Regions from separate parts of the Bacillus sp. C28GYM-DRY-1 genome, predicted to be linked through region 1. Evidence: riboswitches for the same ligand, from Rfam matches in the RefSeq annotation. Region 1 holds a riboswitch; the other holds the start of a gene.
The links. A riboswitch is a leader RNA that binds a small molecule or an ion and turns the genes downstream of it on or off. The one in region 1 is predicted to bind S-adenosylmethionine.
Positions count from the first base shown of each region.

Region 1 (16,099 bases):
CAATCGCTGTTTATCCGCCTCAGTCTCTCACAGAAGACATTAAGAAAAAAATTGAACAGTACACAATAGCACTAGCTAAAGGGCTGAACATTGTCGGTTTGCTCAATATTCAATTTGTCTTATCACAAGGCGAAGTGTACGTGCTCGAAGTAAATCCGAGATCGAGCAGAACCGTACCGTTCTTAAGCAAAATCACGGGTATCCCAATGGCGAACCTTGCTACAAAGGTCATTCTCGGCCAAAAGCTGGCGGCGTTTGGCTATACAGAGGGCCTTCAGCCTGAACAGCAGGGGGTTTTTGTAAAAGCGCCAGTCTTTTCCTTCGCTAAGCTGAGAAGAGTGGATATTACGTTAGGGCCTGAAATGAAATCAACTGGAGAGGTCATGGGGAAAGATTCCACACTTGAAAAAGCGCTCTATAAAGCTCTAATTGCTTCAGGCATTCAAATCCCTAACTACGGATCCGTGCTTTTAACAGTGGCTGATAAGGACAAAGAAGAAGGGCTTGCCATCGCTAAGCGATTCCATGCGATCGGGTATAACATTTTAGCGACCGAAGGAACGGCGGGGTATCTCAAGGAAGCGTCAATTCCAGCGAAGGTCGTCGGAAAAATCGGCCAGGACGGCCCGAACTTGCTAGATGTGATCAGAAACGGAGAAGCGCAGTTTGTCATCAATACGCTGACAAAAGGAAAGCAGCCGGCAAGAGACGGATTTAGAATCAGACGTGAATCAGTAGAAAATGGTGTTGCCTGCTTAACATCTTTAGATACGGCTGAAGCGATACTGCGAGTGCTGGAAAGCATGACATTCCGTGCCGATCAAATGCCGGCAGTCAACACAAATCAGGAGGCGGCAGTCACTATATGAAAAAAGCGTATTTGACAGTATGTTCTAACCAGCAAATTGCAGACCGGGTGTATCAAATGGTTTTGAAAGGGGAGCTTGTCCAAGGGTTTACAACCCCGGGACAGTTCCTTCATCTTAAAGTGAGCGAAGCGGTTACGCCTCTTTTAAGAAGACCAATCAGCATTGCTGACGTCAACTTAGAAAAAAATGAAGTCACCATCATTTATCGAGTAGATGGGGAAGGAACAAGACTCTTATCGATGAAGCAGCAGGGAGAACCTGTGGATGTTCTCGGACCTTTGGGAAATGGCTTTCCTGTCAATGAAGTCCAACCCGGAAAGACGGCTTTGCTGGTAGGAGGCGGTGTAGGTGTCCCGCCTCTCCAAGAGCTGTCGAAACGCTTGAAAGAAAAAGGGGTAAAGGTCATACACGTGTTAGGGTTCCAATCGGCAAAGGATGTTTTTTATGAAAAAGAGTGCCGACAGTATGGAGACACGTATGTGGCAACAGCTGACGGAAGCTACGGGGAAACCGGGTTTGTCACAGATGTCATAAAACAGAAGAATCTAGAGTTTGATATTCTCCTCAGCTGCGGGCCAACACCGATGCTGAAGGCATTAAAACAGGAATATGCCCATAAAGAAGTTTACCTGTCTATGGAGGAACGAATGGGCTGCGGAATCGGTGCCTGCTTCGCGTGTGTGTGCCATACAAACGAAAGTGAGGCATCCTACGTAAAAGTATGTCTCGACGGACCTGTATTTAAAGCTCAGGAGGTGGCGCTGTAATGCTAGAGGTCAAATTGCCTGGACTTGAATTGAAAAATCCGATCATTCCGGCATCAGGCTGCTTCGGTTTTGGAAAAGAATTTGCGCGTTTTTATGATTTATCTTGTCTCGGAGCCATTATGATCAAAGCTACGACACAGGAACCTCGCTTCGGGAACCCGACGCCTAGAGTAGCTGAGACTGGCGCTGGAATGCTCAATGCGATCGGTCTCCAAAATCCGGGGCTGGAAAGCGTTTTGCAAAATGAGCTGCCGTGGCTTGAACAGTTTGATACGCCGATTATTGCAAATGTTGCAGGCTCTCAAGTCGAGGAGTATGTTGAAGTCGCAGAGCATATCAGCCAAGCGCCTAATGTTCATGCTCTTGAATTGAACATTTCTTGTCCGAATGTGAAAACAGGCGGAATTGCTTTTGGTACGAATCCTGAAATGGCTGCTGATTTGACGAAGGCGGTTAAAAAGGTTTCGGATGTACCCGTTTATGTAAAGCTTTCCCCGAACGTGGCAAGTATCACAGAAATTGCATCTGCGATCGAAGGGGCGGGAGCGGACGGCCTTACAATGATTAACACATTAATCGGCATGAGGCTTGATTTAAAATCAGGAAAACCGATATTAGCGAATAAAACAGGGGGGCTTTCCGGCCCTGCCGTGAAGCCGGTTGCCATTCGCATGGTGTATGAAGTCAGCCAAGCGGTCAATATTCCGATTATCGGGATGGGAGGCGTGCAGACGGCCGAAGATGCACTGGAGTTTCTTCTCGCGGGAGCAAGCGCGGTAGCTGTCGGAACAGCAAACTTTGTGAATCCTTTTGCATGCCCGGACATTATTGAACAGCTCCCTGCTGTTTTACGCCAATACGGCTATGAATCTGTTGAAGAATGCATCGGAAGGAGCTGGAACCATGAAAAACAACCTGCCCATCATCGCGCTTGATTTTGCATCAGCTGAAGAAACACTTGCGTTCTTAGCGCCTTTTCAGCTAGAACCGTTATTTGTAAAGGTTGGGATGGAACTTTTTTATCAAGAAGGACCATCTATAGTTAAACAATTAAAAGAAAGAAATTGCGAGCTGTTTTTAGATTTAAAGCTTCATGACATCCCGACCACTGTAAACAAAGCGATGAAGCGCCTTGCTGGTCTCGGGGTGGACCTCGTCAATGTTCATGCGGCCGGAGGCAAAAAAATGATGCAAGCAGCCCTGGAAGGCTTAGAAGAAGGAACGCCGTCCGGAAAAAAACGCCCGTCACTTATCGCGGTAACCCAGCTGACAAGCACATCTGAACAAATGATGAAGAATGAACTGCTAATCGAAAAGCCTCTGATCGACACGGTTGTGCACTACAGTAAGCTGGCAGAAGAAAGCGGGCTTGATGGAGTGGTCTGCTCTGTTCATGAAGCAAAAGCCATTTACCAATCGGTGTCGCCTTCATTTCTGACTGTCACTCCGGGGATCAGGATGTCTGAGGACGCTGCGAATGACCAAATTCGCGTAGCGACACCTGCAATTGCAAGAGAGAGAGGGTCATCAGCGATTGTGGTAGGACGCTCGATTACAAAAGCGAAAAACCCAGTAAAAGCCTATGAAGCTGTCAGACTCGAATGGGAGGGAATCAAATTATGAAACAAATCATCGCAAAACATCTATTAGACATCCAAGCTGTATGTTTACGCCCGAACGAGCCATTTACATGGGCAAGCGGCATTTTATCGCCAATCTACTGTGACAACCGCCTTACGCTATCTTTCCCAGAGGTCAGAAATGATGTCGCCTCAGGCATCAGCAAGCTTGTCGAAGAGCATTTTCCTGAAGCTGAAATGATTGCTGGAACAGCAACAGCCGGTATTCCTCATGCTGCTCTGGCGGCTGACCGATTGAATCTTCCGATGTGTTATGTGAGAAGCAAGCCGAAAGCGCACGGAAAAGGCAATCAGATTGAGGGAGCTGTTCAAAAGGGGCAAAAAACTGTCGTCATTGAAGACTTAATCTCCACAGGAGGAAGCGTACTTGAAGCTTCGGCAGCTTTACAAGCGGCTGGCAGTGAAGTGCTCGGTGTCGTCTCGATTTTCACGTACGGGCTCCCTAAAGCGCGGGAAGCATTTGCAAAGGCAGAACTGCCATACTACTCTTTAACAGATTATGATACGCTTACAGAGGTCGCGCTTGAAAACGGAAATATTCATTCAGACGATCTGGAAAAGCTGAAAACGTGGAAACAAAATCCCGAGTCAACAGATTGGTTTAAAAAATAACAAATAAATTCCGGTGATGTGCAGAGGCTTTAAAGCCTTGCTGTACTTGAAATCAGGCCACTCGGCCTGTTTTTTTATTAATCCTATAAAAAAAGTCGGGTTGACTTATGTTAGAATTGTGCTAAAATTTACTACAAATCTAAAAACTTATCAAGAGCGGCTGAGGGACTGGACCTATGAAGCCCGGCAACCTGCATAGTTTGTAAGGTGCTACTTCCAGCAAAATGAATTCCATTTTGAAAGATAAGGGCTACATGCTGTTCCTGTCTTTCTTTCCGCCGGATTGGAAGTTTTTTATTTTAAGAGGAAAAAAAGGCTGATTTTGATACAGCAGCCGCGCATCACATTACAATTGGAAAAAGACAACCGGCAGAAAGCTACTGTTTGTTTGTCTCCGAAAGGAGGAAAGAAGAAATGTTAACGTACGATAATTGGGAAGAACCAACGATTACATTTCCGGAAGACGATCCTTATAAAGGAGCGCTGTCAGTTTTAAAGTGGGCATACGGCCATTACGGCAATCAGCTTGTTTATGCCTGCAGTTTCGGAATTGAGGGAATCGTTCTGATTGACTTAATTTATAAAGTGAAAAAAGACGCAGAGATTGTGTTTCTTGATACAGGGCTTCATTTTAAAGAAACCTATGAAACGATTGAACGAGTGAAAGAACGGTATCCAGGTCTTAATATCATCCTGAAAAAACCAGACCTTACCCTTGAGGAGCAAGCCGAAGAACATGGTGACAAACTGTGGGAAAGAGAACCGAATCAGTGCTGCTATCTTAGAAAAGTTGTCCCTTTAAGAGAAGCACTGTCAGGACACCCAGCCTGGCTTTCCGGTCTGCGCCGCGATCAAGGGCCGAGCCGTGCCAATACGAATTTCTTAAACAAAGATGAAAAATTTAAATCAGTAAAAGTATGCCCGCTTATCCATTGGACTTGGAAAGACATTTGGAGATACACTTCCCGGAATGAGCTGGACTACAATCCGCTTCATGACCAAGGATATCCAAGTATTGGCTGCGCGCCTTGCACGGCTCCTGCTTTTACCGCAGAGGATTTACGTTCAGGCAGATGGAATGGTATGGCGAAAACAGAATGCGGACTGCATGAATAAGGAGCTGCAAAATGGAACTAGCCGCTATATTATTTAGCTTGTTTTTCGCGATGAATATTGGTGCAAGCGGCGCTGCAGCTTCGATGGGAGTTGCTTACGGCTCTGGAGCCATCAAAAAGAAAACCTACGCTTTGATCCTATGCGCAGTCGGTGTGCTGGCCGGGGCGGTCATTGGCGGGGGAGAGGTTGTAAAAACCATCAGCTCCGGGATTATTCCCGAGCAGACGATTACACTGACGATTGTTTGTATTATTATTGGAGCCGCTGCGCTGTCGCTCTTTACGGCTAATCTCCTCGGGATTCCTTTGTCGACAAGTGAAGTTACAGTCGGCGCAGTTGTCGGTGTGGGAGTGGCTTACAAAGTATTGTTTGTGAACAACCTGCTGGTCATTGTGTCTTTTTGGGTTTTCGTCCCGCTGTTCGCTTTCGGTTTTACCTATTTTGTATCTAAGCTGTTTCGTTATTTTAAGATTGAAATTACATCTTCTAAAAAGCAAAAAATCCTTGGCATAGTTTTGTTAGGTGCAGGATTTTTTGAAGCATTCTCTGCCGGTATGAACAATGTGGCAAATGCCGTTGGCCCGTTAGTAGCGGCCGGTGTGCTGGATGTAACGAAAGGAACCTTGTACGGGGGAGCTTTTGTTGCTCTTGGCGCGTTGTTACTAGGTCGCCGGGTGTTAGAAACAAACGGGAAGAAAATTACGAGATTCTCAAAAGGAGAAGGCATTCTCCTATCCGGTACAGGAGCCGGACTGGTAATCATCAGTTCTGTATTTGGGATGCCGGTGCCATTGGCGCAAGTCACGTCATCCTCTATTATCGGAATAGGCATGGCAAAAAACGGTCCGAACGTGTTCCATAAACAAGTTGTTCAAACGATGCTGAAGGTATGGATCGTATCGCCGTTTTTATCTTTATCAATTTCTTATCTGCTTGTATCCTTGTTTTTAAAAGCGGATTATTATTCAATCTTTATCATGGTAAGTGTGCTTTTAGCGGCGGGCGGTGCCATCAGCCTGATGAAGGCCATACGTAAAGAGAGACGCTCGGTCCACGAACAAGGCGGGGGAATCTGACCATTAATCTGAGTTATTTTATATGTTAACTAGGAGGAAATCGATATTATGAGCTTAGCACCACACGGAGGAACATTAGTAAACAGAGTAGATGAATCATATGATGTGAGCAGCATTCAAAAAGAAATTGAACTCGATTTGATTTCTTTTGCAGATTTGGAATTAATAGGGATAGGTGCATACAGCCCGATCGAAGGCTTCTTTAATGAAAAAGATTACGTATCTGTTGTCGAAAGCATGCGTCTTTCTTCCGGCGTTGTCTGGTCCCTTCCAATTACGCTTCCGGTTGATGCGCAAAAAGCAGCGGAACTGTCAGTCGGTGAAACGGTAAAGTTAACGTATGAAGGAGAAACATACGGCGTTATCCAAATCGAAGACCTGTACGTGCCTGACAAACAAAAAGAAGCTGTCAATGTGTATAAAACGGATGAGCAGGAGCACCCGGGTGTTAAAAAGCTTTTCAGCCGCGGCAATACATACGTCGGCGGACCAATCACATTGATGAAAAAGGCTTCAAAACAGTTCCCTGAGTTTACGTTTGAACCGGCGGAAACAAGACGCCAGTTTGCGGAAAAAGGCTGGGAAACCATTGTTGGTTTCCAAACAAGAAATCCTGTTCACAGAGCGCATGAATACATTCAAAAAACGGCTCTTGAAACAGTAGACGGCTTGTTCTTAAACCCGCTGGTAGGTGAAACAAAATCTGATGACATCCCAGCTGATGTGCGGATGGAAAGCTACCAAGTGCTTCTTGACAATTATTACCCGAAAGACCGTGTGTTCCTCGGTGTCTTCTTAGCAGCGATGCGTTATGCAGGACCGAGAGAAGCGATTTTCCACGCGCTTGTCAGAAAGAACTACGGCTGCACGCATTTCATTGTCGGCCGAGATCACGCAGGTGTAGGTGACTATTACGGAACGTACGAGGCGCAGGAACTGTTTGACACATTTAAAGCTGAAGAGCTCGGGATTACACCGCTGAAATTCGAGCACAGCTTTTTCTGTGAAAAATGCGGAAATATGGGGACAGCGAAAACGTGCCCTCACGGCAGAGAACACCACGTCATTTTATCAGGAACTAAGGTAAGAGGCATGCTGAGAGACGGTGTGCTCCCGCCTGCAGAATTCAGCCGCGCAGAAGTTGTAGAAGTGTTAATCAGAGGGATGAAGAAAAAAGAAGAAGCAGGCGTATCTTAAGGGGGACTGGCAGTGACAAATCGCGATATCGTATGGCATGAAGCCTCTATTACAAAAGAAGAATACCAGCAAAAAAATAAGCATAAAAGCTCCATTCTCTGGCTGACAGGGTTGAGCGGTTCAGGCAAATCAACTATTGCCAATGCCGCTGCGAGAGAATTGTTTGAGCAGGGCTACCAAGTCATTGTGCTGGACGGGGATAATATCCGTCACGGCTTAAATAAGGATCTTGGTTTTTCTGACGAAGACCGAAAAGAAAATATCCGCAGAATCGGAGAGGTGGCAAAGCTTTTTGTTCAGCAGGGCACCATTGTGATTACTGCTTTTATCTCTCCTTTCCGCGAGGACAGAGAACAGGTTCGCCAGCTTGTAGAAGCAGGCGAATTCAATGAAGTATACATTAAATGCGACCTCGATATTTGTGAACAAAGAGATCCGAAAGGGCTTTATAAAAAAGCAAGAAACGGAGAAATCCCGTTCTTTACAGGAATTGATTCTCCTTATGAGGAGCCGGATGCACCGGAGCTCGTTCTTGATTCAGGACAGTATGACCGTGAAGCGTGCAAAAATCAGCTGATCGAGTTTGTCAAACAAAAATTGAGCTAAATATGATCTGCTGTGTTCTTATCAGATGCCGTAATGCAAGCGAGAACAACATCACAGCAAATGTTCTGGAAGAACTCGAATAGATCGGGGGAAATACGATGGGGAAAGTATATATTGTAGGAGCGGGTCCCGGTGACCCTGATCTGCTCACAATTAAAGCGCTAAAAGCCATTGAAAAAGCTGATGTCATTTTATATGACAGATTAGTCAATAAAGAGATTTTACAATATGCCAAAGAGCAAGCAGACCTGATCTACTGCGGGAAGCTTCCAGATTTTCATACGATGCAGCAGGAAACCATCAATCGATTTCTTGTAAAGTATGCGCAAAAAGGGAAAACCGTTGTCAGACTGAAAGGCGGAGACCCTTTTGTGTTCGGAAGGGGAGGGGAAGAAGCGGAATGTCTCTCTGAAAACGGAATTCCGTTTGAAATCATCCCCGGCATTACGTCAGGAATTGCGGCAGCGGCTTATGCCGGGATTCCTGTTACTCATCGGGATGCGGGCTCTAACGTCGCTTTTGTAACGGGTCATTATAAAAAAGACGAAGATTTTGAGGAAAAGTGGAAAGCGCTGGCTACAGGAATTGATACACTTGTCATCTATATGGGTATCAAAAACGTGCAGCAGATTGAAAGAAAACTTCTTGAAAACGGCCGGGACGGTTCTACGCCGGCAGCCTTTATTCACTGGGGAACAACGGATAAGCAAAAATCTGTTTTTTGTACAGTTGACACTCTTTCAGAAACGGTGATAAAAGAAGACATTAAAAATCCGAGTTTAATTGTCATTGGAAATGTTGTAAATTATCACTATAAGCTGGAATGGTTTGAATCTGAGCTGAAAAAACACGATTTAAGCGAGGCGTTGTAAGAATGAAACAAGCGATTTTATATGTCGGTCACGGCAGCCGGGTAAAAAAGGCGCAGCAAGAAGCCGCAGCCTTTTTGGAAGGATGCAAGGTGCACGTTTCTGCGCCTGTACAAGAAATCAGCTTTTTAGAGCTTCAGGAGCCGACAATTGAGACAGGGTTTGAAGCATGTGTGAAGCAAGGCGCCACTCATATCGCAGTGGTGCCTTTGCTTCTTTTAACAGCTGCGCATGCAAAACATGATATTCCGGAAGAAATTGCGCGTGCTGCATCCCGATATCCTTCAATCCGTATTTCATATGGGAAGCCGATCGGGATTGATGTAGAAGTAGTCAAGGCTGTATATCACCGAATGAAGGACATAGGTGTTCCGTATGAAAATGCAAGAGTTGTGCTTATCGGAAGGGGAAGTTCAGATCCCGACGTAAAAAGAGACGTAACCGGAATTGCCAATCTTCTTCAACACATGATTCCGGTCAAGGAAGTCATCCCGTGCTTTTTGACAGCGTGCGATCCGAATTACAAAGAGGTTTTTTCAAAACTTAAAAAAGATGACGGCGTGACAACCTTTGTTGTTCCCTATTTGCTTTTTACCGGCATGCTGATGAATGAAATCGAACGAGAGGTTCAGACATTAAAGGCTGATAATCCGAATGTCTACCTTTCTTCTTATATAGGATTCCACCCTCATGTGAAAAACGCATTTTTGAACCGTGTGAGAGAAACTGCTGAAAATCCTGAGGGACAATTTGATTTTGACGGAGGTTCATATGCTCCCGCTGCACATTAGCTTGGAAAAAAAGAAGGTTGTCATTGCGGGCGGGGGCAGCATCGCTCTCAGAAGGCTGAAAACGGTGCTTTTTGAGGGAGCTGATATTACGCTTGTCAGTCCGGATGTTGAACCGGAAATCAAGCAGATGGCAGAAAGCGGCCGTATCAGATGGGTCAGCCGTGCGATTGAAGAAGAAGATTATTTCGATGCTTTTTTGATTATTGCCGCGACGGATAATGCGGCAGTGAACAAAGAAATTGTTCAAACTGCTTCACCTTTTCAGCTTGTTAATTGTGTCAGTGACGCTGAGCTTGGCAATGTGTACATACCGAAAATCGTAAAAAGAGGGCATGTTACGGTGTCTGTTTCTACAAACGGAGCCAGTCCAAAGCATACAAAGGAACTGGCTGGAAAAGTGGATAAGCTGATTGACGGCGATTTTGTAGATGAAGTTGACAGGCTTTATCAGGTAAGAAGAAAGAAATAAGCCAGAGCATACAATGCTCTGGCTTTTCTTTGTGCGGCTCAGCTTTTTCTCAGCTTGATGACAGTATCTGCATCAGGTGTGACAAAGACGGTGTGCTGGCTGTCATAGGTGACGAAGCCGGGCTTCGCGCCGTTCGGTTTTTTAACATGCCTGATTTTTGTATAATCTACAGGCACTGAACTTGAATCTTTAGCCTTTGAAAAATAAGCTGCAATTGTCGCTGCTTCGATGATTGTTTGCTCATCCGGTTCGCTGCTTCTGATTACAACATGGGAGCCAGGAATATCCTTCGTGTGAAGCCAAATATCGTCTCTGGCCGCCGCTCTTGTTGTTAAATATTCATTTTGGCGGTTGTTTTTGCCCACTAAAATTGTCAGGCCTGCGGAAGATTCATATGTTTCTAAAACCGGACTGTGCGGTTTTTGTTTTTTCTGTCCTTTTTGCTGCTTAGGGCGTAAATATTTGCCCTCCACAAGCTCCTCCCTAATTTCGCTGATATCTCGAGGAGAAGCGGACGAAAGCTGCTGAATCAGCTGATCAAAGTATTCGATCTCTTCCTGCGCCAGCCTGATTTGCTCCTCGACAACTGCGACCGAATTTTTCGCTTTCTGATATTTCGTGAAGTAGGCCTGAGCGTTTTCAGAAGGCGTTTTGTTCGGGTTTAAAGGAATCGTGACAGTCGGGCTTTCCTCATCGTAATAGTTGATGACCTCAGCCTGTTTATCACCTTTTTTCAGCATATATAAATTAGCAGTTAGCAGCTCCCCGTAAAGCTGAAATTCCTTTGCGTTTTCCGAATACTCCAGTGTTTTCTCTAATTTTTTGATTTTGTTGGCATTTTTCTTTCGTTCATTGACAACAAATCGTTCAAGATCCTGGGCCTGCTGTTTGACCCGGTCTCGTTCAGCTTTTCCGAAGTAAAAACGGTCGAGCAGCTCGCTTAATGAATCAAAACCGCGTGCTTCGCCTGTTAGATGAGTCAGCTCCAGCAGGTAAAAATATTCCTTTCCGTTTACAGTTGTAATGTTGGGAAAAAAGCGGTGCTCTTTTACTTTGGCGAAAAGCTCCAGCAATGATTTTGGCAGTGTGACTTTGTTGGCTAGACCCGCTCTGTGCACCGCTTCTTTGGCAAAGAGCGGAGACACACCTGAAAAGTGCTCGACAATTTGTTTATCCAGCCGTCCTTCTTGAAAACTGAGATGACGTAAAATATCGTCTTCTGTCGCCTCAAGCGGCGAGATTTTGTTCTGGGCCGGCGGAAGCTTATAATCTTGGCCGGGCAGTACTGTTCGGTAGCTGTTCATTGACGGCGATAAATGCTTAAGCCCGTCGATGATCACATTTTCTGCTCCGTCTGTCAAAATGATATTGCTGTGGCGTCCCATAATTTCTACATAAAGCTTTCGGACGGTTTCATCGCCAATCTCGTTCCGGCTTTTGATATGGAAAATCATAATCCGGTCTAAGCCCGCTTGTTCAATTTTTTCAATAAATCCGCCTTCGATATGCTTTCTCAGCAGCATGCAAAACATTGGCGGTTCGCTTGGGTTTTCATAAGCTTGCGTCGTGATGTGCACCCGTGAATAGCTAGGATGTGCCGATAATAATAGTTTTTGGTTTTTTCCATTGGCGCGGATGTGAAAAATCACATCGTGCTTATATGGCTGATGGATTTTCGTAATTCGTCCGCCCGTCATTTTCTCGTTAAGTTCGTGTGTCATTCCGTATGTAAACATGCCATCAAACGACATATGCAATACACCCTCTCATTCTTCCTGCATTCGATAATTATAGCATGAAATGGGACGAGTCAGAATAAGCATGCTTATAGAGTGATATCTCTATAAGAGAGCAGGGGAGTGGACGAGCGGAATGAAGTTTCATGAAATGGGACAAACAGATTTACTAGAGGCAACCAATACGTCCATGAAACAAGGATTAACAGAAAAAGAGGTGAAAAAACGCCTCGATAAGCATGGACCGAACGAGCTGCAAGAAGGGAAAAAAACATCAGCGCTTCTCTTGTTTTTCGCGCAGTTCAAAGATTTTATGGTGCTTGTGCTTTTGGCGGCAACGTTAATCTCAGGATTTCTTGGTGAATACGTAGACGCGGTTGCGATTATTGCGATTGTGTTTGTGAATGGCATACTCGGTTTCTTTCAAGAAAGGCGTGCTGAGCAATCTCTTCAGGCTCTAAAAGAGCTTTCAACACCACATGTCATGGCGCTCAGGGAAGGAAGCTGGACAAAGATTCCTTCTAAGGAACTTGTGCCGGGAGATATTGTGAAATTTACGAGCGGTGACAGGATTGGAGCGGACGTTCGCATTGTCGAAGCAAGAAGCCTTGAAATAGAAGAATCTGCGCTGACCGGGGAATCAATCCCGGTTGTGAAGCATGCCGATAAATTGAAAAAACCGGATGTTTCGCTCGGTGATATTACAAATATGGCATTTATGGGAACGATTGTGACCCGCGGCAGCGGTGTTGGGGTCGTCGTTGGCACAGGAATGAATACGGCAATGGGGAAAATTGCTGACATGCTTGAATCGGCAGGGACACTGTCAACCCCGCTGCAAAGAAGACTGGAGCAGCTCGGGAAGATTTTAATTGTTGTTGCATTGCTCCTGACGGTACTTGTCGTTGCTGTCGGTGTCATCCAGGGTCACGATCTGTACAGCATGTTTTTAGCGGGTGTGTCGCTAGCAGTAGCCGCGATTCCGGAGGGGCTCCCGGCAATTGTAACAGTAGCGCTGTCGCTAGGCGTACAGCGGATGATTAAGCAAAAATCAATCGTAAGAAAGCTGCCTGCGGTTGAAACGCTTGGGTGTGCTTCTATTATTTGTTCAGATAAAACAGGGACAATGACGCAGAACAAAATGACAGTGACACATGTCTGGTCTGGAGGGAACACATGGAGAGTGACGGGGGCAGGCTACGAACCGAAAGGAAGCTTCACACTGAACGAAAAAGAGATTAGTGTGAAAGAGCATATGCCGCTTCAGCAAATGCTCTTATTCGGAGCGCTTTGTAACAATTCCAATATTGAGAAAAGAGACGGCGAATATGTGCTTGACGGAGATCCAACAGAGGGAGCGCTGCTTACCGCGGCAAGAAAAGGCGGTTTTTCAAAGGAGTTTGTTGACTCTCATTACCGGGTGATTGAAGAGTTTCCGTTTGATTCTGCACGGAAAATGATGACTGTCATTGTAGAGGATCAGGACAGAAAGCGGTATATCATTACAAAAGGTGCACCAGATGTGCTGATGCAACGCTCTTCCCGTATTTTTTATGACGGCTCAGCAGCTCTTTTCTCAAATGAGAGAAAAGCAGAAACAGAGGCGGTGTTAAGACATCTGGCATCCCAGGCGCTCAGAACGATAGCGGTCGCCTACAAGCCGATAAAAGCTGGTGAAACACCTTCTATGGAGCAGGCGGAAAAAGATCTGACGATGCTCGGTCTTTCGGGCATTATTGATCCGCCCCGGCCGGAAGTCAGACAGGCGATTAAAGAATGCCGTGAAGCGGGAATTAAGACCGTCATGATTACAGGCGATCATGTGGAGACAGCTAAAGCGATAGCGAAAGACTTGCGCCTCCTTCCGAAAAGCGGCAAAATCATGGACGGCAAGATGCTGAATGAACTTTCTGAAGAAGAGCTTTCTAATGTGGTGGAGGATGTGTATGTATTTGCCCGCGTTTCTCCCGAGCATAAACTGAAAATCGTAAAAGCCTATCAGGAAAATGGGCATATTGTGGCGATGACGGGAGACGGCGTCAATGACGCTCCAGCCATTAAACAAGCTGACATCGGAGTCGCTATGGGTATTACAGGGACAGATGTGGCAAAAGAAGCGTCATCTCTTGTTCTCGTGGATGATAATTTTGCGACGATCAAATCTGCGATAAAAGAGGGCAGAAACATCTATGAAAATATCAGAAAATTCATCAGATATCTGTTGGCTTCTAACGTCGGAGAAATTCTTGTTATGCTGTTTGCGATGCTGCTTGCCCTTCCTTTGCCGCTCGTGCCGATTCAGATTTTGTGGGTCAACTTGGTGACGGACGGATTGCCGGCAATGGCTCTCGGCATGGATCAGCCGGAAGGAGACGTGATGAAGCGAAAGCCTCGTCATCCGAAAGAAGGGGTGTTTGCCCGCAAGCTTGGATGGAAGGTCGTCTCCAGAGGGTTTTTAATCGGAGCTGCCACTATTTTGGCGTTTATCATTGTGTATCACCGGAATCCGGAGAATTTGGCTTATGCCCAGACGATCGCGTTTGCCACTTTGGTGCTGGCTCAGCTTATTCACGTTTTTGACTGTCGCAGTGAGACCTCTGTTTTTTCCAGAAATCCGTTTCAAAATCTGTACTTACTGGGCGCAGTATTGTCATCAATTCTGCTGATGCTTGTTGTGATCTACTATCCCCCGCTACAGCCGATTTTCCATACCGTTGCCATCACGCCTGGAGACTGGATGCTTGTCATCGGTATGTCCGCCATCCCTACTTTTTTGCTGGCTGGGTCACTTTTGACAAGAAAAAAATAAATTCATATGATATAATCTTAGGGGTAATAGCATGTCTATTGCCCTTTTATTATGAGAACAGGGAAGAATTGGGTGTTTTAAAATGATACGAAGTATGACAGGCTTCGGCAGAGCAAGCAAAACACAAGATGATCTCTCTGTAAGCGTTGAACTTAAATCTGTAAATTACAGATTTAAAGAAGTGAACGCTCGTTTGCCAAGGCCTTTGCTATATTTTGAAGATAAGCTGAAACAGACCATTCTGCAGCATATCCAGCGCGGAAGAATTGAGCTATTCGTATCCGTTGACAGCGATATGCTTATTGAGAAAAGGCTTGACATTGATTGGCCGCTGCTTGATGAGTATGTCGCAGCTGCGGGAAATATGAAGAAACGGTATCAATTGTCTGCAGAGCCTGATGTAATGGATTTCTTTAAGCTTGACCATGTCGTCCAGATTCATGAAGAACAGACGCAAAATGACAAGCTGGAGGCGTTAATTACAGCTGCTGCAGAGGAAGCGGTAAAAGAACTCTGTGAAATGCGTGAAAAAGAAGGGCAGCTTTTAGCAAAAGACTGCCTGCTGCATATTGATCAGCTTGAAGAGCTGGTGAAAGAGACCGAATTGCTGGCAGCGGACGTCGTATCTCGTTATCGTGAACGGCTGTACGCCAGAATAAAAGAATGGACTGAAGACGTGTTAGACGAGAGCCGGCTTGTAACAGAATGCGCAATTTTTGCAGACCGCTCTGATATCTCTGAAGAGATTACCAGGCTCAAGAGCCACTTCGCCCAGTTTCGTGATATATTAGCTGGTGGCGGAGCTGTCGGGCGCAAACTCGACTTTCTCGTTCAGGAGCTGAATCGGGAGGCAAATACAATTGGCTCAAAAGCAAATGATCATCAGATCACAAAGCTTGTCGTCGAAATGAAAAGTTCTATTGAAAAAATAAAAGAACAAGTGCAAAATATAGAATAGTAACTGTGCGTATTGTTTACAGACGGTCTTACTAGGCTAGACTAGAGACGTCTATTTTACAGGGGGAACGTAGAAGATGACGATTAAACTGATTAATATCGGATTTGGCAATATTATCTCCGCCAATCGGATGATTTCGATTGTCAGCCCGGAGTCTGCGCCAATCAAACGGATGATCCAGGATGCAAGAGACCGCGGAATGCTAATTGACGCTACATACGGGCGAAGAACCCGTGCAGTTGTCGTCATGGATAGTGATCACATTATCTTATCTGCCGTCCAGCCTGAGACAGTTGCACACAGACTTTCTGTTAAAGAAGAAATTATGGATGAAGGGCAGGGGTAGTTGCCGCATGAAAGAAAGAGGGTTATTAATCGTTCTCTCAGGTCCCTCAGGAGTTGGTAAAGGAACGGTTCGGCAAGCGATCTTTTCGCAGGAAGACACAAAATTTGAATATTCGATTTCAGTAACCACAAGAAGTCCGCGAGAGGGCGAAGTAAACGGGGTCGATTATTTTTTCAAAACGAGAGAAGAATTCGAGCAAATGATTACAGACAACAAGCTGCTTGAATGGGCAGAGTAT
Region 1 covers NZ_JAUMKF010000001.1:86,254-102,352, forward strand. Annotated here, with positions in the region: gene carB (carbamoyl-phosphate synthase (glutamine-hydrolyzing) large subunit) at 1-869, shown strand, start outside; gene pyrK (dihydroorotate oxidase B electron transfer subunit) at 866-1,636, shown strand; gene Q3W56_RS00430 (dihydroorotate dehydrogenase) at 1,636-2,571, shown strand; gene pyrF (orotidine-5'-phosphate decarboxylase) at 2,540-3,259, shown strand; gene pyrE (orotate phosphoribosyltransferase) at 3,256-3,888, shown strand; SAM riboswitch class I at 4,033-4,138, shown strand; gene Q3W56_RS00445 (phosphoadenylyl-sulfate reductase) at 4,303-5,004, shown strand; gene cysP (sulfate permease) at 5,016-6,080, shown strand; gene sat (sulfate adenylyltransferase) at 6,129-7,277, shown strand; gene cysC (adenylyl-sulfate kinase) at 7,290-7,883, shown strand; gene cobA (uroporphyrinogen-III C-methyltransferase) at 7,982-8,755, shown strand; gene sirB (sirohydrochlorin chelatase) at 8,758-9,543, shown strand; gene sirC (precorrin-2 dehydrogenase) at 9,524-10,012, shown strand; gene rqcH (tRNA modification protein RqcH) at 10,051-11,763, opposite strand; gene Q3W56_RS00485 (calcium-translocating P-type ATPase, SERCA-type) at 11,885-14,557, shown strand; gene Q3W56_RS00490 (YicC/YloC family endoribonuclease) at 14,640-15,515, shown strand; gene remA (extracellular matrix/biofilm regulator RemA) at 15,592-15,861, shown strand; gene gmk (guanylate kinase) at 15,869-16,099, shown strand, end outside.

Region 2 (16,099 bases), on a different contig from region 1:
TGTTCCTTCGCGCTCGTAAAACCATGTATAAAGATGACGAGAGGAACAGCGCGGCGCCTGTTCTCTTCCTTTACAATATGTAAAAACGGAATACCGGAAACAGTTTGATTTTCAATTTGAATCACAATGTGCCCCTCCTTAGGATAACCATAATCATAAGTGTAACATGTAGACAATAAAGATGGTAAAAAGCTACACTGTAAGTAAGGCAAAACAAGCAAATTCTAAGGTTAAAGGAGCTTTTCATGGAGACAAAACCCTATTTAATCGCATTAGATTTAGATGGAACGTTATTAAAGGATGACAAAACCATATCAGAATACACCCTTCGGACGATACAGCGCCTAAAAGATGACGGGCATTATGTCTGCATCTCAACGGGCCGTCCATACCGTTCAAGTTCCATGTACTATCAGCAGATGGAGCTGACAACGCCGATTGTCAATTTTAACGGAGCGTTTGTCCATCACCCGCAGGACGACAGCTGGGGACGATATCATACCTCGCTGCCGCTTGATGTTGTCAAACAACTAGTCGAGATCAGTGAGAGGTACAACGTACATAATGTGCTTGCCGAAGTCATTGATGACGTGTACTTTCATTACCATGATGAGCACTTGATTGATGCCTTTAATATGAATACAACAAATGTGACGATCGGAGACTTGCGGAAAAATCTCAGTGAGGATGTTACATCCGTACTCATCCACGCAAAAGAAGAAGATGTGCCGGCCATACGCTCCTATTTATCGGATGTGCACGCCGAGGTGATCGATCACAGAAGATGGGCCGCGCCGTGGCATGTGATAGAAATTATTAAAAGCGGCATGAATAAAGCGGTCGGCCTTCAGAAAATAAGCGATTATTACAACGTGCCGAGGGAGCGGATCATTGCTTTCGGGGATGAGGATAACGATTTGGAAATGCTTGAATTCGCCGGCTGCAGCGTTGCGATGGGAAATGGAATTGACGAGGTCAAGCAAATTGCCAACCGGACAACGACTACAAATGAAGAGGACGGCGTGGCAAAATTTTTAAAAGAATATTTCTCACTTTAAAGACCGTCCATAATAATTTTTCCCACTCATAAACGTTACTTCGCCCCACCATACTATTGAAGACGACTCATCTCGTCAAAGTATGGAAGGGGGCAGTCTCACAATGGGTAAACGAAGCAAATCCAGAAGGTTTATTCACCAGGGTAAAGACTCCATCGGGCAACACGCCGCAAGATTTCCATATCGGTCTACTTTAGAAGAAGCTCACCAGCATGCCGCGGCACGAGACTCGGCTGAAAGGCAGTATGAATATTAATGAGAAATGAACTGTTTCAGCAGGCAAAATCATTTGTTCAACAGGCTGTCATGGTGACAAACGGCTTTGAGGAAGGCGATCAGGAGCAAGCCATTCTGAGAGCCAAAAATGCTGTGTCTTCTGCGTATGCCAATTCGACAGATGCGGAACGTCAACAGCTTCACCAATTTCAGGATCAGCTAGACAAACTGCAATAAAAAAAGGCTATGGCGATTCGCCATAGCCTCTATTTGACTTCAAATTGCTGAACGGCCTGAACCTGCTTGAGATTTTCCGCTCTCCCCTTAAATGTTACCTTTACCTCGTAAGTTCCGGGCTCAGGGACTTCCTTCCACACATCAGAGAAATCATATGTTTCTCCAGGTTCCAATGTCAGGTTTTGAAAAGCCTGCGTAAACATTTTGTCTTTCGAATAACGGTATCTTTCTTTGTTGTCAGAATCATACACGACAAGTTCAAATTTTTGTCCTGTGCTGAATTGAAACTCGACAGCACGTTCGCTTTGGTTCTTCAGCGACATGTTAAATTTGATTTGTTCAGGCTCCTGAATTGCGTCAACAGATAAAACAACCCTTTGATTCTCCATTCCGCCTGATACCTCCTTATCGGGTTCTGTCTGCTCATCTTTCCCGCAGCCTATCAAAAGCAGCACAGGAAGGAGCATCACAAGCAGCCGTTTCACGACTTCCACCTGCTTTCGTCAGTCTTTTCTAAAGAAACCAAAAATCCCTGTTGTTTGAACAATGTTCGTAAAAGCTTTCGGATCAACTTCTTTAACAATTTTCTCTAAATCGTACAATTCATACCTTGTGATGACGATAATCATCATTTCTTTCTGTTCGTTCGTAAAGGCTCCTTTGGCCGGAACAGTTGTGATGCCGCGCACTATTCTTCCGTAAATGGCTTCTTTGATTTCGTCCGCTTTTTTCGTCACGATCATTGCCGTGAGCTTCATGTGGCGGGTATGAATGGCGTCGATCACCCTCGTTGTCACATACAGTGTTACCAGGGTATATAATGCTTTCTCCCAACCCTGCAATAATCCTGCCGTCAAGATGATAATCCCGTTGAGAATAAAGAAATATGTGCCGACGGGTTTATCCTTCCACTTAGCTAGCACCATGGCGACGATATCGAGCCCGCCTGTTGAAGCGCCGTATTTTAATGTTAGGCCGATACCGACTGCGGAAATGACGCCGCCGAACACTGCGTTCAGCAAAATGTCATGTGACAGGCTTGTTTCCGGCAGAATTCCCATAAACACAGTGGTGAGTGCGACACTTAAGATACTGTACACCGTAAACGATTTGCCGACCTTCAGCCACCCTAAAATACCGACCGGAATGTTTAAGAGGAACAAGAGCGTTCCCGTCGATATGTAAAAGGGGGCATATTGAACAATGACGCTTGATAAAAGCTGGGCCACACCTGTAAATCCGCTGGCATATACATCTGCCGGAATCAAAAATAAGTTCAGCCCGGCCGCATTGAGTAAAGCGCCGATGATGACGATGAGTAATTTTTTTGTTTGATCTAGTACCATGGCATGTTCCTCCGCTCTTTCTTCTTAATATGTTTTCCCTTAAAACAAATATTTGAACACAATTTTGGCAAATTAATATGATATAGTTGGCTTAACTCTTATGATAACGAGCGATAACGGAAAGAAGGGAAGCAATATGACAGTTCATCTCATCGCTGACAGCGCCGCTGATTTGCCCCGTTCTTATTTTGAAGAAAACGGCATTGGCTTTATTCCGCTCAGAGTCTCTCTCAGTGATAAAGAATTCGAAGATGCAGTCACGATTGATGCGGAACAAATATTTGAAGCGATGCAAAATGGAGAAACGCCTAAGACGTCCCAAGCCTCACCGCAAACGATTAAAAATGTGTTTTTGCAATATGCCGAAACAGTTGATCCCGCTCTTTACATTGCCTTTTCCTCAGGCCTCTCCGGCACGTATCAGACAGCTGTGATGATGGCCAATGAAGTAAAGGAGGAATTCCCCGATTTCGATTTACGGGTCATTGATTCCAAATGTGCTTCATTAGGATACGGGCTGGCTGTCCGGCATGCTGCCGATCTCTGTATCAACGGAAATACAATACAAGAAATTGAAACGTCTGTAAAGAACTTTTGCGAACAGCTTGAGCACATTTTTACCGTCGATGATTTAACGTACCTCGCCCGGGGCGGCCGAATTTCAAAAACGTCCGCTTTTGTCGGCGGTCTGCTCAATATTAAACCGCTTCTTCATATGGAGGACGGCAAGCTTGTGCCTCTTGAAAAAATCCGCGGACAGAAAAAGCTGTTCAAACGGATTATTGAATTAATGAAAGAGCGAGGAGACAATTGGAGCGATCAAACCGTCGGAATCAGCTATGCCGCTAACGAAGGAACAGCCAATGACATGAAAAATTTGATTGAAGATACGTTCAAGCCAAAAGAGATTATCATGCATTCAATCGGTTCCACGATCGGCTCACACGCCGGACCCGGCACATTAGCCGTATTCTTTTTAAGAAAATGAGCAAACAAAAACCTCCAGATATTTGATATATGCTGGAGGTTTTATATTAATTTTTTGTTTACATAAATGATGACTCCAGCTCCATATGCCAAAATCATTGGCGGAATCAGCTGATCTTGTCCTTGGAATGAAATAAAACCGTTTAAAAGAATAAATATCCCTGAATTCAGAAAAAAGTTTCCCGCAATTCTAGCCAGACGGTCTTTGTCACGTATCCGGGACTCACGGAAACCGGACAATATCCATGTTTGCTTTTTAATTCCTGCCATATAAGCAATCCAAAAGAAAAGCATCGCAATCAAGATCAATAAAAAATCGATGCGAATGTACACGACATCTCCCCCTGTCTTTTCACTAACAAAACAATCTGTCTCCTAATGATACGTAACAGAAATTTATTTGTGAAGTTCTTATATAAAAAAATAGAGGGCCTGAGGGCCTGTACGGCCCTCTATTTTTTCTCGTATGTCCATCCGTCTTCCTGATACACTTTTCCGTTTTTCATCAAATGGCCAAGCGCGCGCTTAAAGGCGGCTTTGCTCATGTTAAAACGTTCTCTGATATCGTCAGGCTGGCTTTTGTCGCTGTACGGCATAGCGCCGTTTCTTGTTCTCATATACGTTAAAATGTACTCGGCATCCACAGACAATGCATCCTGTTTTCTCGGGAGCAGCGACATGTTGACTGAGCCGTCTTCTTTTACTTGAATCACCCGTCCCGTGATTCTTGAGCCGAGTCTTGGTTCCTCTTTTCTTTCTGACGGATGGATAAAACCGCGGATACCATCGTCTGTGATGATAAATGAACCCGTTGCGATTAATCTGTACACCGTACCTGTCAGCTCTTTATTCATCAGATCTTCTGAAGCGTCGGTAAACAGTTCGCTTATAATATCCTCCGGTGCTGGTTTGGCAAACATGCGCCCCCGATTCGTCACTTTCAGCATACAGTAGAGCTTGTCGCCTTTTTGCGGCCAGACATCCTCGTATGGCGGCAAATGCTCAGTTGCAACAAGCGCATCCTTGGATAAGCCGACATCAACGAAAACGCCCATATCTTCCACTTTATCCACCACTTCGACCCAGCCGTACTCATCAGCGCTGATGACCGGAATTTTCATCGTGGCCGCAAGTCTTTCCTGCTGGTCGACATATATAAAGACCTCTACCTCATCCCTGTCTTCGATATCCTCAGTTATTTCACTGTTATGTAAGAGAATCGTATCTTCTCCGTCGGTTAAAAAGTAACCGAAGTCAGTTTGGTGATCTATACTCAAGGTTAATTGCTGCCCTGGTCTCATGCTATCGTCCTTCCTGTTCCGCTTATTTTTATGCGGATTCTGTTAACATTTTTTCCAATCATCACAAATTGATTCTTTGTTCTGTTGGAAGTTTCTCTTTATTCTACTATAATCGACACATAAGTTAAATGTTATGGAGGTTTTCATATGGCAAAAGAAAGTTCATTCGATATTGTATCCCAGGTGGAATTGCCAGAAGTGCAAAATGCGATTCAAATTGCGCTGAAAGAAATCAGCACACGCTATGACTTTAAAGGAAGCAAAAGCGACATTTCGTTAGATAAAGAGGAGCTTGTTCTCGTTTCTGATGACGAATTTAAATTAAGCCAGCTCAAAGATGTGCTGGTCAGTAAATTGATTAAACGAAACGTGCCGACAAAAAATATTGATTACGGCAAGGTTGAAAGCGCGTCAGGCGGAACGGTGCGCCAGCGTGCAAAGCTTGTACAAGGCATTGACAAGGACAACGCCAAAAAAATCAATACCATCATCAAAAACTCCGGACTGAAAGTAAAGTCTCAAGTGCAGGATGATCAAGTGCGTGTCACCGGAAAAAACAAGGATGACCTGCAGCAGATTATCACAGCAGTACGGGGCGCAGATCTGCCAATTGATGTTCAATTTATAAATTTCAGATAAATTTTCTGAATCCTATTGATTATTGTCTTTATTTTCGGTAAATTTGGAGAAAGGGAAAACGCCAGGCATCTTTTGGCAGCTCCTGAACATGTAAAATTTCATATCCGTTCTTATCAAGAGAAGCAGAGGGACTGGCCCGACGAAGCTTCAGCAACCGGTGTAATGGCGATCAGCCATGACCAAGGTGCTAAATCCAGCAAGCTCGAACAGCTTGGAAGATAAGAAGAGACAAAATCACCGACAAAGTCTTCTTCTTAAGAGGACTTTTTTTATTTCTCTTTTTTCCTTGCTGAATGTGAATAAAGGAGGCAGACAATGGGACTTTTAGAAGATTTGCAAAAACAGGTGTTAATCGGCGACGGCGCCATGGGGACGCTCCTCTACTCCTACGGCATTGACAGATGCTTTGAGGAGCTCAACATTTCAAAGCCGGAGGAAATTCAGCGCATACATAAAGCGTACGTTGAGGCTGGAGCCAACATCATTCAAACGAATACGTACGGGGCCAATTATATTAAATTATCCAGACACGGGCTTGAGGATGACATCAAAAAAATGAATCAGGAGGCGGTAAAAATCGCGCGGGCTTCAGCAGGCGATGCGTACGTGCTGGGGACGATGGGCGGCATCCGCACCTTTAATAAAAATGCGTACAGCCTTGACGAAATCAAACGCAGCTTTCGCGAGCAGCTGTACCTGCTGCTGCATGAGGAGCCGGATGGGCTGCTGTTAGAAACGTATTATGATTTGGAAGAAGCCCGTGAAGTGCTGAAAATCGCGCGCAAAGAGACTGACCTTCCGATTATGCTTAATGTCTCCATGCATGAGCAAGGTGTACTGCAGGACGGAACACCGCTTTCTGAAGCATTGCGATCGATTGCGGATCTCGGGGCTGATATCGCCGGCATTAACTGCCGGCTCGGCCCTTATCACATGATTGAAGCGCTTAGCGAAGTGCCGATTTTTGATGATGTGTTCTTATCAGTTTATCCGAACAGCAGTCTCCCCTCACTTGAAGAAGGCCGGCTCGTCTATGAAACAGATGACACGTATTTTCAAAACAGCGCGTCAGAATTCCGCAAGCAAGGCGCACGGATTATCGGCGGCTGCTGCGGCACCACGCCGAATCACATCCGGGCGATGGCGGAAGCGATTGGCGGGCTTGCTCCGATTACAGAAAAAGAAGTCAAAACCAGGCCTAAGGAATTCATTTCTGTTCAGGATGAGCGCACAGAACCGGGCCTGAATGAGATCGCAGCGGTAAAACGCTCCATTATCGTAGAGCTGGATCCGCCGAAAAAATTGAGCTTTGACAAATTTCTGTCCGCCGCTGCTGAATTAAAAGAAGCGGGAATCGACGCCCTGACCCTTGCCGACAATTCCCTGGCTACTCCGCGGATCAGCAATGTTGCCTGCGGCACCCTTGTGAAGCAACAGCTCGATATGCGCTCCCTTGTCCATATTACGTGCCGTGACCGAAACATTATCGGCTTGCAGTCACATTTAATGGGCCTTGATACGTTAGGGCTGAATGACGTGCTGGCCATTACGGGCGACCCTTCTAAGATCGGGGATTTTCCGGGTGCAACGTCTGTGTATGATTTAACATCCTTTGATTTAATCAGGCTGATCAAACAGTTTAATGAAGGACTGTCCCTGTCTGGAAAACCGCTTGGCAAGAAAACGAATTTCTCGGTCGCCGCCGCATTTAATCCTAACGTCCGCCATCTAGATAAAGCGGTACAACGGCTGGAGAAAAAAATAGATTGCGGCGCAGATTATTTTGTTTCACAGCCTGTCTATTCTGAGCAGCAGCTTGTCGATATCCATAACGAAACAAAGCATCTGAAGACGCCGATCTATATCGGCATTATGCCACTCACAAGCAGCCGAAATGCTGAATTCATCCACAATGAAATTCCGGGGATTAAACTATCTGACTCTATTCGTGAAAAAATGGCCCTCGCCGGCGAGGATAAAGAGAAACAAAAAGCGGAAGGCCTTGCGATTGCGCGCTCCCTGCTGGATACGGCATGCGAGCTGTTTAACGGCATCTACCTGATTACGCCTTTTCTCAGATCTGACTTAACCGCCGAGCTCACTTCGTACATTCAGCAAAAAGATGAGCAGCGCCAAAATATCTATTTGCATTAATACTTAGAAGACTGCCTAAGCCAAATGGGCGGTCTTTTCCAACGTAATTCGTGTTACGATAAAGAAAATGAGATTATGAGGAGGAACATCATGCTCGAAGTTAAAACCATTTCTGCGGAAGATACATACGACATCCGGCACCGCATCCTGCGTCCCCATCAATCCATCGAACAATGCAAATATGAACAGGATCATGCGGAAGGCGCCTTTCATCTCGGCGTGTTTTATGAAGGAATCCTGATCAGCATCGCTTCTTTTTCCCCTCAAAATCAGCAATTATTAACGGAATCCCCTGCATATCGGCTGAGAGGCATGGCGACGCTTGAAGGATATCGCGAGCAAAAAGCCGGAAGCACACTGATCAAATATGCGGAGCAAAAACTGGCAGACAGAAACGTACAGGCGGTCTGGTGCAATGCAAGACAACATGTCAAAGGCTACTATGCAAAGCTTGGCTGGGAGGAACTTGGCGAACCGTTCGAGATTCCCGGCATTGGCACTCATGTTGTCATGTACAAAACATTCGGAACAAGCAGATGACGTGTTTGAAGGTAATAGATGAGCTAATTGAGCTTCATGAACAACATACCCCCGGACTATTGCGGCTTTGCAGGCAAGCCGGGTGGCCTGATTATGGCGAACAAGAGCTGGCACTGCTTGTCCAGCAAGGGCGCTTTTTCGGTTATCAAAACATCCGCGGTGAGATCATCTCCTGTATCGGCTTATTTTTGTTTGGCCGTCTTGCTTCTATCGGCTTCGTCATCGTCGACAAGGACTACAAACGGCTCGGTCTCGGACGGCGGATGGTAAACGCGTGTATCAGCAAAACGGATGAAAGCACCGCCATCAGGCTTTGCGCCACAAAAGAAGGTTTGCCGCTTTATGAAAAAGCTGGTTATCATCAAGCAGGTTCAGTCCGAAAATACAGTTGTCACGGTTTTCAACCGATTGAAAAGCGAGATCATCTTGTGGCTGAACTGACAGCCTTTAGAGAACAAGACTTTCAAGAATTAGCCGCGGCCGATCTCGCTGCCTTTGGCGGAGATCGAACAAACCTTTTGCAGCAGCTTATTTACACTTCAGAGGAATGCGTCATCGCCCGAAACAATGAGGGACACCTGATTGGCTACGGCCTATCTGTACAGACACCTGCCAATCTGAAATTCGGCCCCATCATCGCCCCATCACCAGACGTGGCTGCACAATTCATCAATAGGCTGGCCGCCGGCAAACAAGGTCCGATGCGCATCGATATCCCGGGTGAACACACATCTTTGCATGAGAGGCTGATGGAGATGGGATTTCATGCAGACGATGAGCCTCCGCTTATGCTTTATCGGAAAAAGAAGCTTTCTATCAAAAATGGACACTTATATGCGTTGATTTCACAGGCTCTCGGTTAATCCTCTTTTTTCCCGAACAGGTATTTTCTGTTCGGTTTTTTGCTGTCTAAACGTTGAATAAACGAAGCTATCAGGGACATTCTAAGCAGAAGAAAAGGAGTGTGCTCTGAGATGGAATCTTCAAAACAAAATAACGGAATGACGATTGTTGCAATTGGTTCAATCCCTTTAATATTAACACTTGGAAACTCAATGCTTATTCCGATATTGCCAAAAATGAAATCTGAACTTCATTTATCACAATTTCAAGTCAGTCTCGTGATCACAGTATTTTCCTTAATTGCGGCGTTTGCCATTCCGATTGTCGGTTATCTCGCTGACAGATTCTCAAGAAAAGTCATCATTATCCCTTGCTTATTTTTGTATGGAGCCGGCGGGTTGTTAGCCGGGTTTGCGGCAGGTTTTTTTGACAATGCGTACCCTTGGATCATGGCAGGACGGGCGCTTCAGGGAATCGGGGCAGCCGGGACCGGCCCGATCGCCATGGCACTGTCAGGGGATCTGTTTAAAGGCGCCCAGGAAAGCAAGGTGCTCGGCCTCGTTGAAGCTTCAAACGGCATGGGGAAAGTGCTTTCGCCAATCATCGGCTCGCTTATCGCCCTGCTTGTCTGGTACGGCGCGTTTTTTGCCTTCCCGGTATTTTGTATCATTTCGATCGTGCTGACTTGGATTTTTATTAAAGAAAAGAAAAAGGAAAAAGAACCGCCCCCGATCGGAAAATATGCGAAAGGGCTGTTAAGTGTTTTTAAGCATGAAGGCAGATGGCTGTTTACCGCTTATTTAGCCGGGGCAACCTGCCTGTTTACTTTATTCGGCATCCTGTTTTATCTATCAGATGTCTTGGAAAAAACATATGATACCGACGGCGTCAAAAAAGGCTTGATTTTGGCGATTCCTCTTTTGGTCATGTGTGTAACGTCTTATACAACCGGAAGCAAAATAGGCCAAAAGCAATCGTTAATGAAAAAGCTGATCGTACTCGGATTAGCGTTCATGACCGTGTCTTACGCAACACTGTCATTCATTGAGAACCTGGTCTTTTTTATCAGTGTTCTCGTGCTGAGCAGTATCGGTTCAGGCCTTGTTCTTCCTTGTGTGAACAGCTTTATTACCGGAGCTGTCGGGAAAGAAAGACGAGGATTTGTGACCTCGCTCTACGGATCGGTTCGTTTCTTAGGGGTGGCCATCGGGCCACCGATTTTCGGCCGCCTGATGGAATGGTCAAGACCCGGCATGTTTTTAAGCATTGCGGGATTGACGCTTGTTGTCGGCATTCTCGTAATTTTGCTGATCCATGTGAATCAAAACAAAGAAGAATCAAAAGAAAAAGAAGATCCTAAAATGGCAGGCAATCGGCTTCAGACGACTGAGGAAAGGTAGCATCAAATTTGAAAATCGAACGGGTTGAGACTTTTCCGCTTTTGCATCGGTTAGAAGAGCCGTACGGTGACGCAAACGGGTTTAAACAATATCGAACTTGCTATCTCATCAGAATTGTCACAGAAAGCGGGATTGACGGCTGGGGAGAATGCGTTGATTGGCTTCCGGCTCTCCATATCGGTTTCACCAAACGAATCATTCCCTTTCTTTTAGGAAAACAGGCCGATAGCCGCCTGCCACTAGTGCGCACGATTCAAAAATGGCATCAGCGCGCGGCCTCCGCTGTAAGCATGGCCCTGACAGAAATTGCGGCTAAAGCTGCGGATTGTTCTATTTGCGAACTATGGGGCGGGCGGTACAGAGAAGAGATCCCTGTATACGCCTCATTCCAATCGTATTCAGACCTGCCGCAATGGATCAGCCGTTCGGTCTCTAACGTTGAAACCCAGTTAAAAAAGGGCTTTAAGCAAGTCAAAGTCAAAATCGGCGGGGCTTCATTCGAGGAAGATGTCCGGCACATCAGTGCGCTGCAGCATACGGCAGGCAACTCCATTGCGTTGATTCTGGACGCAAATCAAAGCTACGATGCAGCAACAGCTATGAAATGGGAACGCTATTTCTCAACATGGACGAATATCGGATGGTTCGAGGAGCCTTTGCCCTTTAATCAGACGCAGGATTACGCTTTGCTGCGCAGCCGTTTATCTGTTCCTGTTGCCGGTGGAGAAAATATGAAAAGCGCGGCGAAATTTGCTTCGCTCCTTTCACAGCGCTGCTTGGATATCATTCAGCCAGATGTTATGCATATCAACGGGATCGATGAGTTTCGGGACTGCCTCCAGCTCGCGCGTTATTTCGGCGTCAGAGCGTCCGCACATGCATATGACGGATCGCTTTCACGGCTCTATGCTTTATTTTCGCAAGCCTGCCTGCCTCCATGGTCTAAAATGGAAAATGATCAAATTGAACCGATTGAGTGGGACGTCATGGAGAATCCTTTTACAAATCTCGTCAGCCTTCAGCCTTCAAAAGGAATGGTCCACATCCCGAAAGGAAAAGGCATTGGAACAGAAATCAATATGGAGATCATTCATCGCTACGAGTGGGATGGTTCAGCATATTAAGCTGGGCCATTTCTATATTTGCATACATAAATGATGGACAGCCTCATAAAATGGAAACAGCGGACAAGTCTTTTCATAAAGGAGCAAATGACTTAATGGCTGAACTGCTGATGAAAGCAAAACTCACGTTTATGATTGTCGTAGGCGGCGTATTACAGGGACTCGGCATGTCCTTGTTTTTATTTCCACATGATATTCCGACAGGCGGGGCAGCAGGTATTGCGGTGCTGCTGCATTATCTGTTTCAAATCCCACATGGCTTTTCAGTGTGGGCAGTGAATGTTTCGATGCTTTTTACTGCTTTAAAATGGCTGGAGATGAGAACATTTACCGGCACCCTTGCTTCGATTACCGTTACCTCTGTCTCGGTACTGATATTCGATTTTGTTTTTACGGATATCACATCCAACCTGTGGCTTGATTTGGCAAGCGGCGCTGTGTTATTGGGACTTGGCATCGGACTTTTATACAAATACAAAATTTCGAACGGAGGATTCGGAGCCCTTGCTCTGATGATTTCCATCTATCGCGGCGGGAATCCCGGGACGATCCTCCTTATCATGAATGGCATCATTTTTATGGTCACCGCGTCTATTATTGACTGGGGCATCGTCATTCAAGCCCTGATATGCCAAGTCATATCGACAAGAGTCATCGACTTCATCTATAACATCCGCCTGACTTCACTTCCCTATCTCACGCCTATGTACCGCCATAAAAAATAATAGGAAGAGGCTCTCTTCATGGCGAGAGCCCCGCAGCCGCTGTTTTACAAATAAAAGGTATCGGATCTTAGCCCTAAGCGCAGTGTCTCTAACGCGATGGCATCAGGAAAGGGGATATTGGCCAGATTCACATTCGGCCCAATCCTTTGAATAAATCCTTGCTGAAGCGTTTTGTTTGGCGCTTCAAAAATCAGCCTGGTGATATCAATCTTTGAGGAAATGATGTCATCAACAATTTGAAACCGGATATCGCCGCTGCTGGAACAGATCCCGCCTGTCCCGCTTTCCCTTGCCTCTGTAATCACTTTTTCCGCGCCCGCTTCCATATCCTCAATGATATACTCAAGCCATTCCCCAGAGCTTTGCCGGCTTGATAATTCCGCATCCTTGCTGCCCACCTCACTGAGCACAAGAAATTCATCAGAAAAATCGGCAATGTAAGCCGCTTTCTCTTTATTTGTCATTGGAAGCGTACCGTTTGAAATCTCAATATATTTACAGCCGAAATAGGTGCAGTACCGATGAAATTCATTCACTTTTTTCTGGCTTACATATTTCTCAAACAATGTGCCGCCAAAGAAAAATTTAATATCATGCTCGTTCAGCGAGCTGATTTTTTCTTCAAGGTCTTTCGTAAGTAATGATGTGCCCCAGCCGAATTTCACAAAATCAATATAGTCGGACGCCCCAGCTATTACATCTTTGAAAAATTGCAAGGGGTAGCCGTTATCAATTAAAATCGTCTGCCCCGTTTCTCTCGGCTTGCTTGTTCTCACTGGCAATTCTAGTGAAAAATCATTCATATTATGACCCTCTCTATCGTTGGAACTTCTCTTTCTTGTTTTACTTTCATCACGAAATCGCCTGTCAGTTCTTTTGTACAGTATGATATGTCTTCCGGATCAAACAATGGCTGGCTGGGATCAAAAAATTTCTCTGCAACAGAAGAGCGTTTTATTCTATCAATTACCCCCGCAGCCGTTACTGCATTTGTCTCTTCAATAATGCCTTTGATATACTCCGCACACGCCATGTCGTCATCACCTGACGGGTGGGAAGCAACAATGTTGATGACACAATCCTTTACGGCGAGTGTTTTTACATGCTCTGCCGTTGTTTTGGCGTTGGAAAATCCGGTTACGAACAGATGCTTGGTGTTCAGCGCCCCTAACGCCGCTGTAACGCCGTTTGTTGTTTTCTGGATCAAACGCTTATCCGCCATATCCTGCATTGCCATGCGTTTTGGAGAATTATCTAAATCAAATCCGGTGATACCCACCCCCTTTTCCTCTCCCGTCAATACGTAATCCGGAAACCTGTCTTTTAGCGCAAAGGCTTCCTCCGCTGTCCCCACCAATAAAATCTCTTTCGCTCCGCCGATAAACGCATAATGGGTGACCGTAAAGGCTCTGATGACATCAATGACGATATTAATATCCGCCGGGGCAAGCGAATGATGATGCCCCTGATAAATGGTAATCGGCATACTACCTCTCCTTGGGCATAAAAACCATTTTGCTTAAAGCATATTCAGCCGGTCTCTTAATGGTTCCGCCCCTTCATTTTAGGCGCCGCCGCACCTAAAAACCCTGAACGTTTATGTGAAAAATGAATAGTCTGCCTATAACTCGATCACTAGATAAGAAAACAAACAGATGCAAACGGGGGGGAAAATGTTGAACGAACAAATCATCACTCATGATACATGGAACGACACGCTGTCCAAACAGATAACCGATCAATTGATCGATGAGCTCGATGTGTTGAAATGGGCTTACCGAATATATGGGGAAAAGATTGTGTACGCGTGCAGCTTTGGCGCAGAAGGGATGGTGCTTCTTGACCTGATATCAAAAATCAACAAAAACGCGCACATCATCTTTTTGGATACAGGGCTGCATTTTCAGGAAACATATGAGCTGATCGAGACCGTCAAAGAGCGATATCCGAGCTTGAAAATCCAGCTGCTCGAACCCGAGCTGAGCTTAAAAGAACAGGAGACGCAATACGGCGGAGAGCTGTGGAAGCATAACCCGAATCTATGCTGTCAATTGCGGAAAATCGAGCCGCTTAAAAAACACCTGTCCGGCATGTCAGCTTGGATTTCAGGCCTGCGCCGGGAGCAGTCGCCTACGAGAAAGCATATTCAATACGTGAATCTTGATCAGAAGTTTAAGCTCATCAAAATTTGCCCGCTCATCCACTGGACATGGGATGACATTTGGACATACATCCGCCTGCACAATTTGCCTTATAACAAACTGCACGATCAACATTACCCGAGCATAGGCTGTGAAATGTGTACAGCGCCTTCCTCGGACCCGAACGATGAAAGAGCTGGCAGATGGGCCGGACGGGAGAAAACAGAATGCGGCCTGCATCAAGAATAATGTCTGACAAACGCATCTATGGGAATGAAATGATGTTGAGGCGCTGCTTTTGAAGTTATCAACCAGCGCAGAAAAGAAAAACAAAGGAAACGTAAAAATGGAGGTTGAACACGTTGAATGGAAGCGAGCCCCATGGAGGGGTGTTAATCAACCGCTGCGATCCCGCATGCCATTTTGAAGGGTTCACGTGCGAAGCGGAGCTGGATCAGCTTGCACTGAGCGACCTGGAGCTTATCGCGATCGGCGGCTACAGCCCGTTAACTGGTTTTTTGGGAGAAAAAGATTATCATACTGTTGTGAAAGAGATGAGGCTGGCAAACGGCTTGCCTTGGAGCCTGCCGATTACGCTGCCTGTCGGAGAAGAAACCGCAAACAAACTGTCTGCCGGAGATCACGTCAAGCTTGTGAAAGACGGCATCACCTACGGCATGATCACAGTTACTGATATATACCAGCCTGATAAAACACAAGAAGCACTGTCTGTTTTTAAAACAAACGATCCTGCCCACCCAGGCGTAAAAAAAATGCTGGCGCGGCCGGATTACTGCATCGGAGGGCCAATCGTTGTCAGCCGCCTTCCCGACAAATCCTTCGAACAGTTTTACGCAGCGCCCGCAGAAACAAGAGCAGCCTTTAAAAAACTCGGCTGGAAAACGATTGTCGGCTTTCAGACCAGGAACCCTGTTCACAGAGCGCATGAATACATTCAAAAAACAGCGTTAGAAACGGTCGACGGTCTGCTGCTTCACCCGCTTGTTGGAGAAACGAAGCCAGACGATATCCCGAGTGATATTAGAATGGAAAGCTACCAGGTTTTGCTTGATCACTATTATCCAAAGGATCGTGTCATGTTGTCGGTTTTCCCTGCCGCCATGCGGTATGCAGGTCCGCGGGAAGCGATTTTCCATGCGCTCGTCCGCAAAAATTACGGCTGCACCCATTTTATTGTAGGCCGTGATCACGCGGGTGTCGGCAGCTATTACGGAACGTACGACGCGCAAAACATTTTTCAATCATTCACTGAGGAGGAACTGGGCATTAAGCCGCTGTTTTTCGAGCACAGCTTTTACTGCCGGAAATGCGGAAACATGGGCACCTCGAAAACATGTCCGCACAGCCAAAGAGAGCATATCCACTTA
Region 2 covers NZ_JAUMKF010000003.1:67,272-83,370, reverse strand. Annotated here, with positions in the region: gene Q3W56_RS04160 (prolyl oligopeptidase family serine peptidase) at 1-125, opposite strand, end outside; gene yitU (5-amino-6-(5-phospho-D-ribitylamino)uracil phosphatase YitU) at 246-1,058, shown strand; gene Q3W56_RS04150 (hypothetical protein) at 1,162-1,314, shown strand; gene Q3W56_RS04145 (DUF3813 domain-containing protein) at 1,314-1,511, shown strand; gene Q3W56_RS04140 (BsuPI-related putative proteinase inhibitor) at 1,541-1,996, opposite strand; gene Q3W56_RS04135 (YitT family protein) at 2,015-2,857, opposite strand; gene Q3W56_RS04130 (DegV family protein) at 2,994-3,845, shown strand; gene Q3W56_RS04125 (DUF3784 domain-containing protein) at 3,887-4,138, opposite strand; partial or broken gene Q3W56_RS04120 (CvfB family protein) at 4,297-5,194, opposite strand; gene Q3W56_RS04115 (YajQ family cyclic di-GMP-binding protein) at 5,293-5,784, shown strand; SAM riboswitch class I at 5,892-6,009, shown strand; gene Q3W56_RS04110 (bifunctional homocysteine S-methyltransferase/methylenetetrahydrofolate reductase) at 6,100-7,938, shown strand; gene Q3W56_RS04105 (GNAT family N-acetyltransferase) at 8,029-8,478, shown strand; gene Q3W56_RS04100 (GNAT family N-acetyltransferase) at 8,484-9,341, shown strand; gene Q3W56_RS04095 (MFS transporter) at 9,453-10,721, shown strand; gene Q3W56_RS04090 (mandelate racemase/muconate lactonizing enzyme family protein) at 10,730-11,845, shown strand; gene Q3W56_RS04085 (YitT family protein) at 11,941-12,570, shown strand; gene Q3W56_RS04080 (phosphosulfolactate synthase) at 12,615-13,373, opposite strand; gene Q3W56_RS04075 (2-phosphosulfolactate phosphatase) at 13,370-14,056, opposite strand; gene Q3W56_RS04070 (phosphoadenylyl-sulfate reductase) at 14,247-14,960, shown strand; gene sat (sulfate adenylyltransferase) at 15,074-16,099, shown strand, end outside.
Region 2: another riboswitch for S-adenosylmethionine. It lies ahead of Q3W56_RS04110 (bifunctional homocysteine S-methyltransferase/methylenetetrahydrofolate reductase); the one in region 1 lies ahead of Q3W56_RS00445 (phosphoadenylyl-sulfate reductase).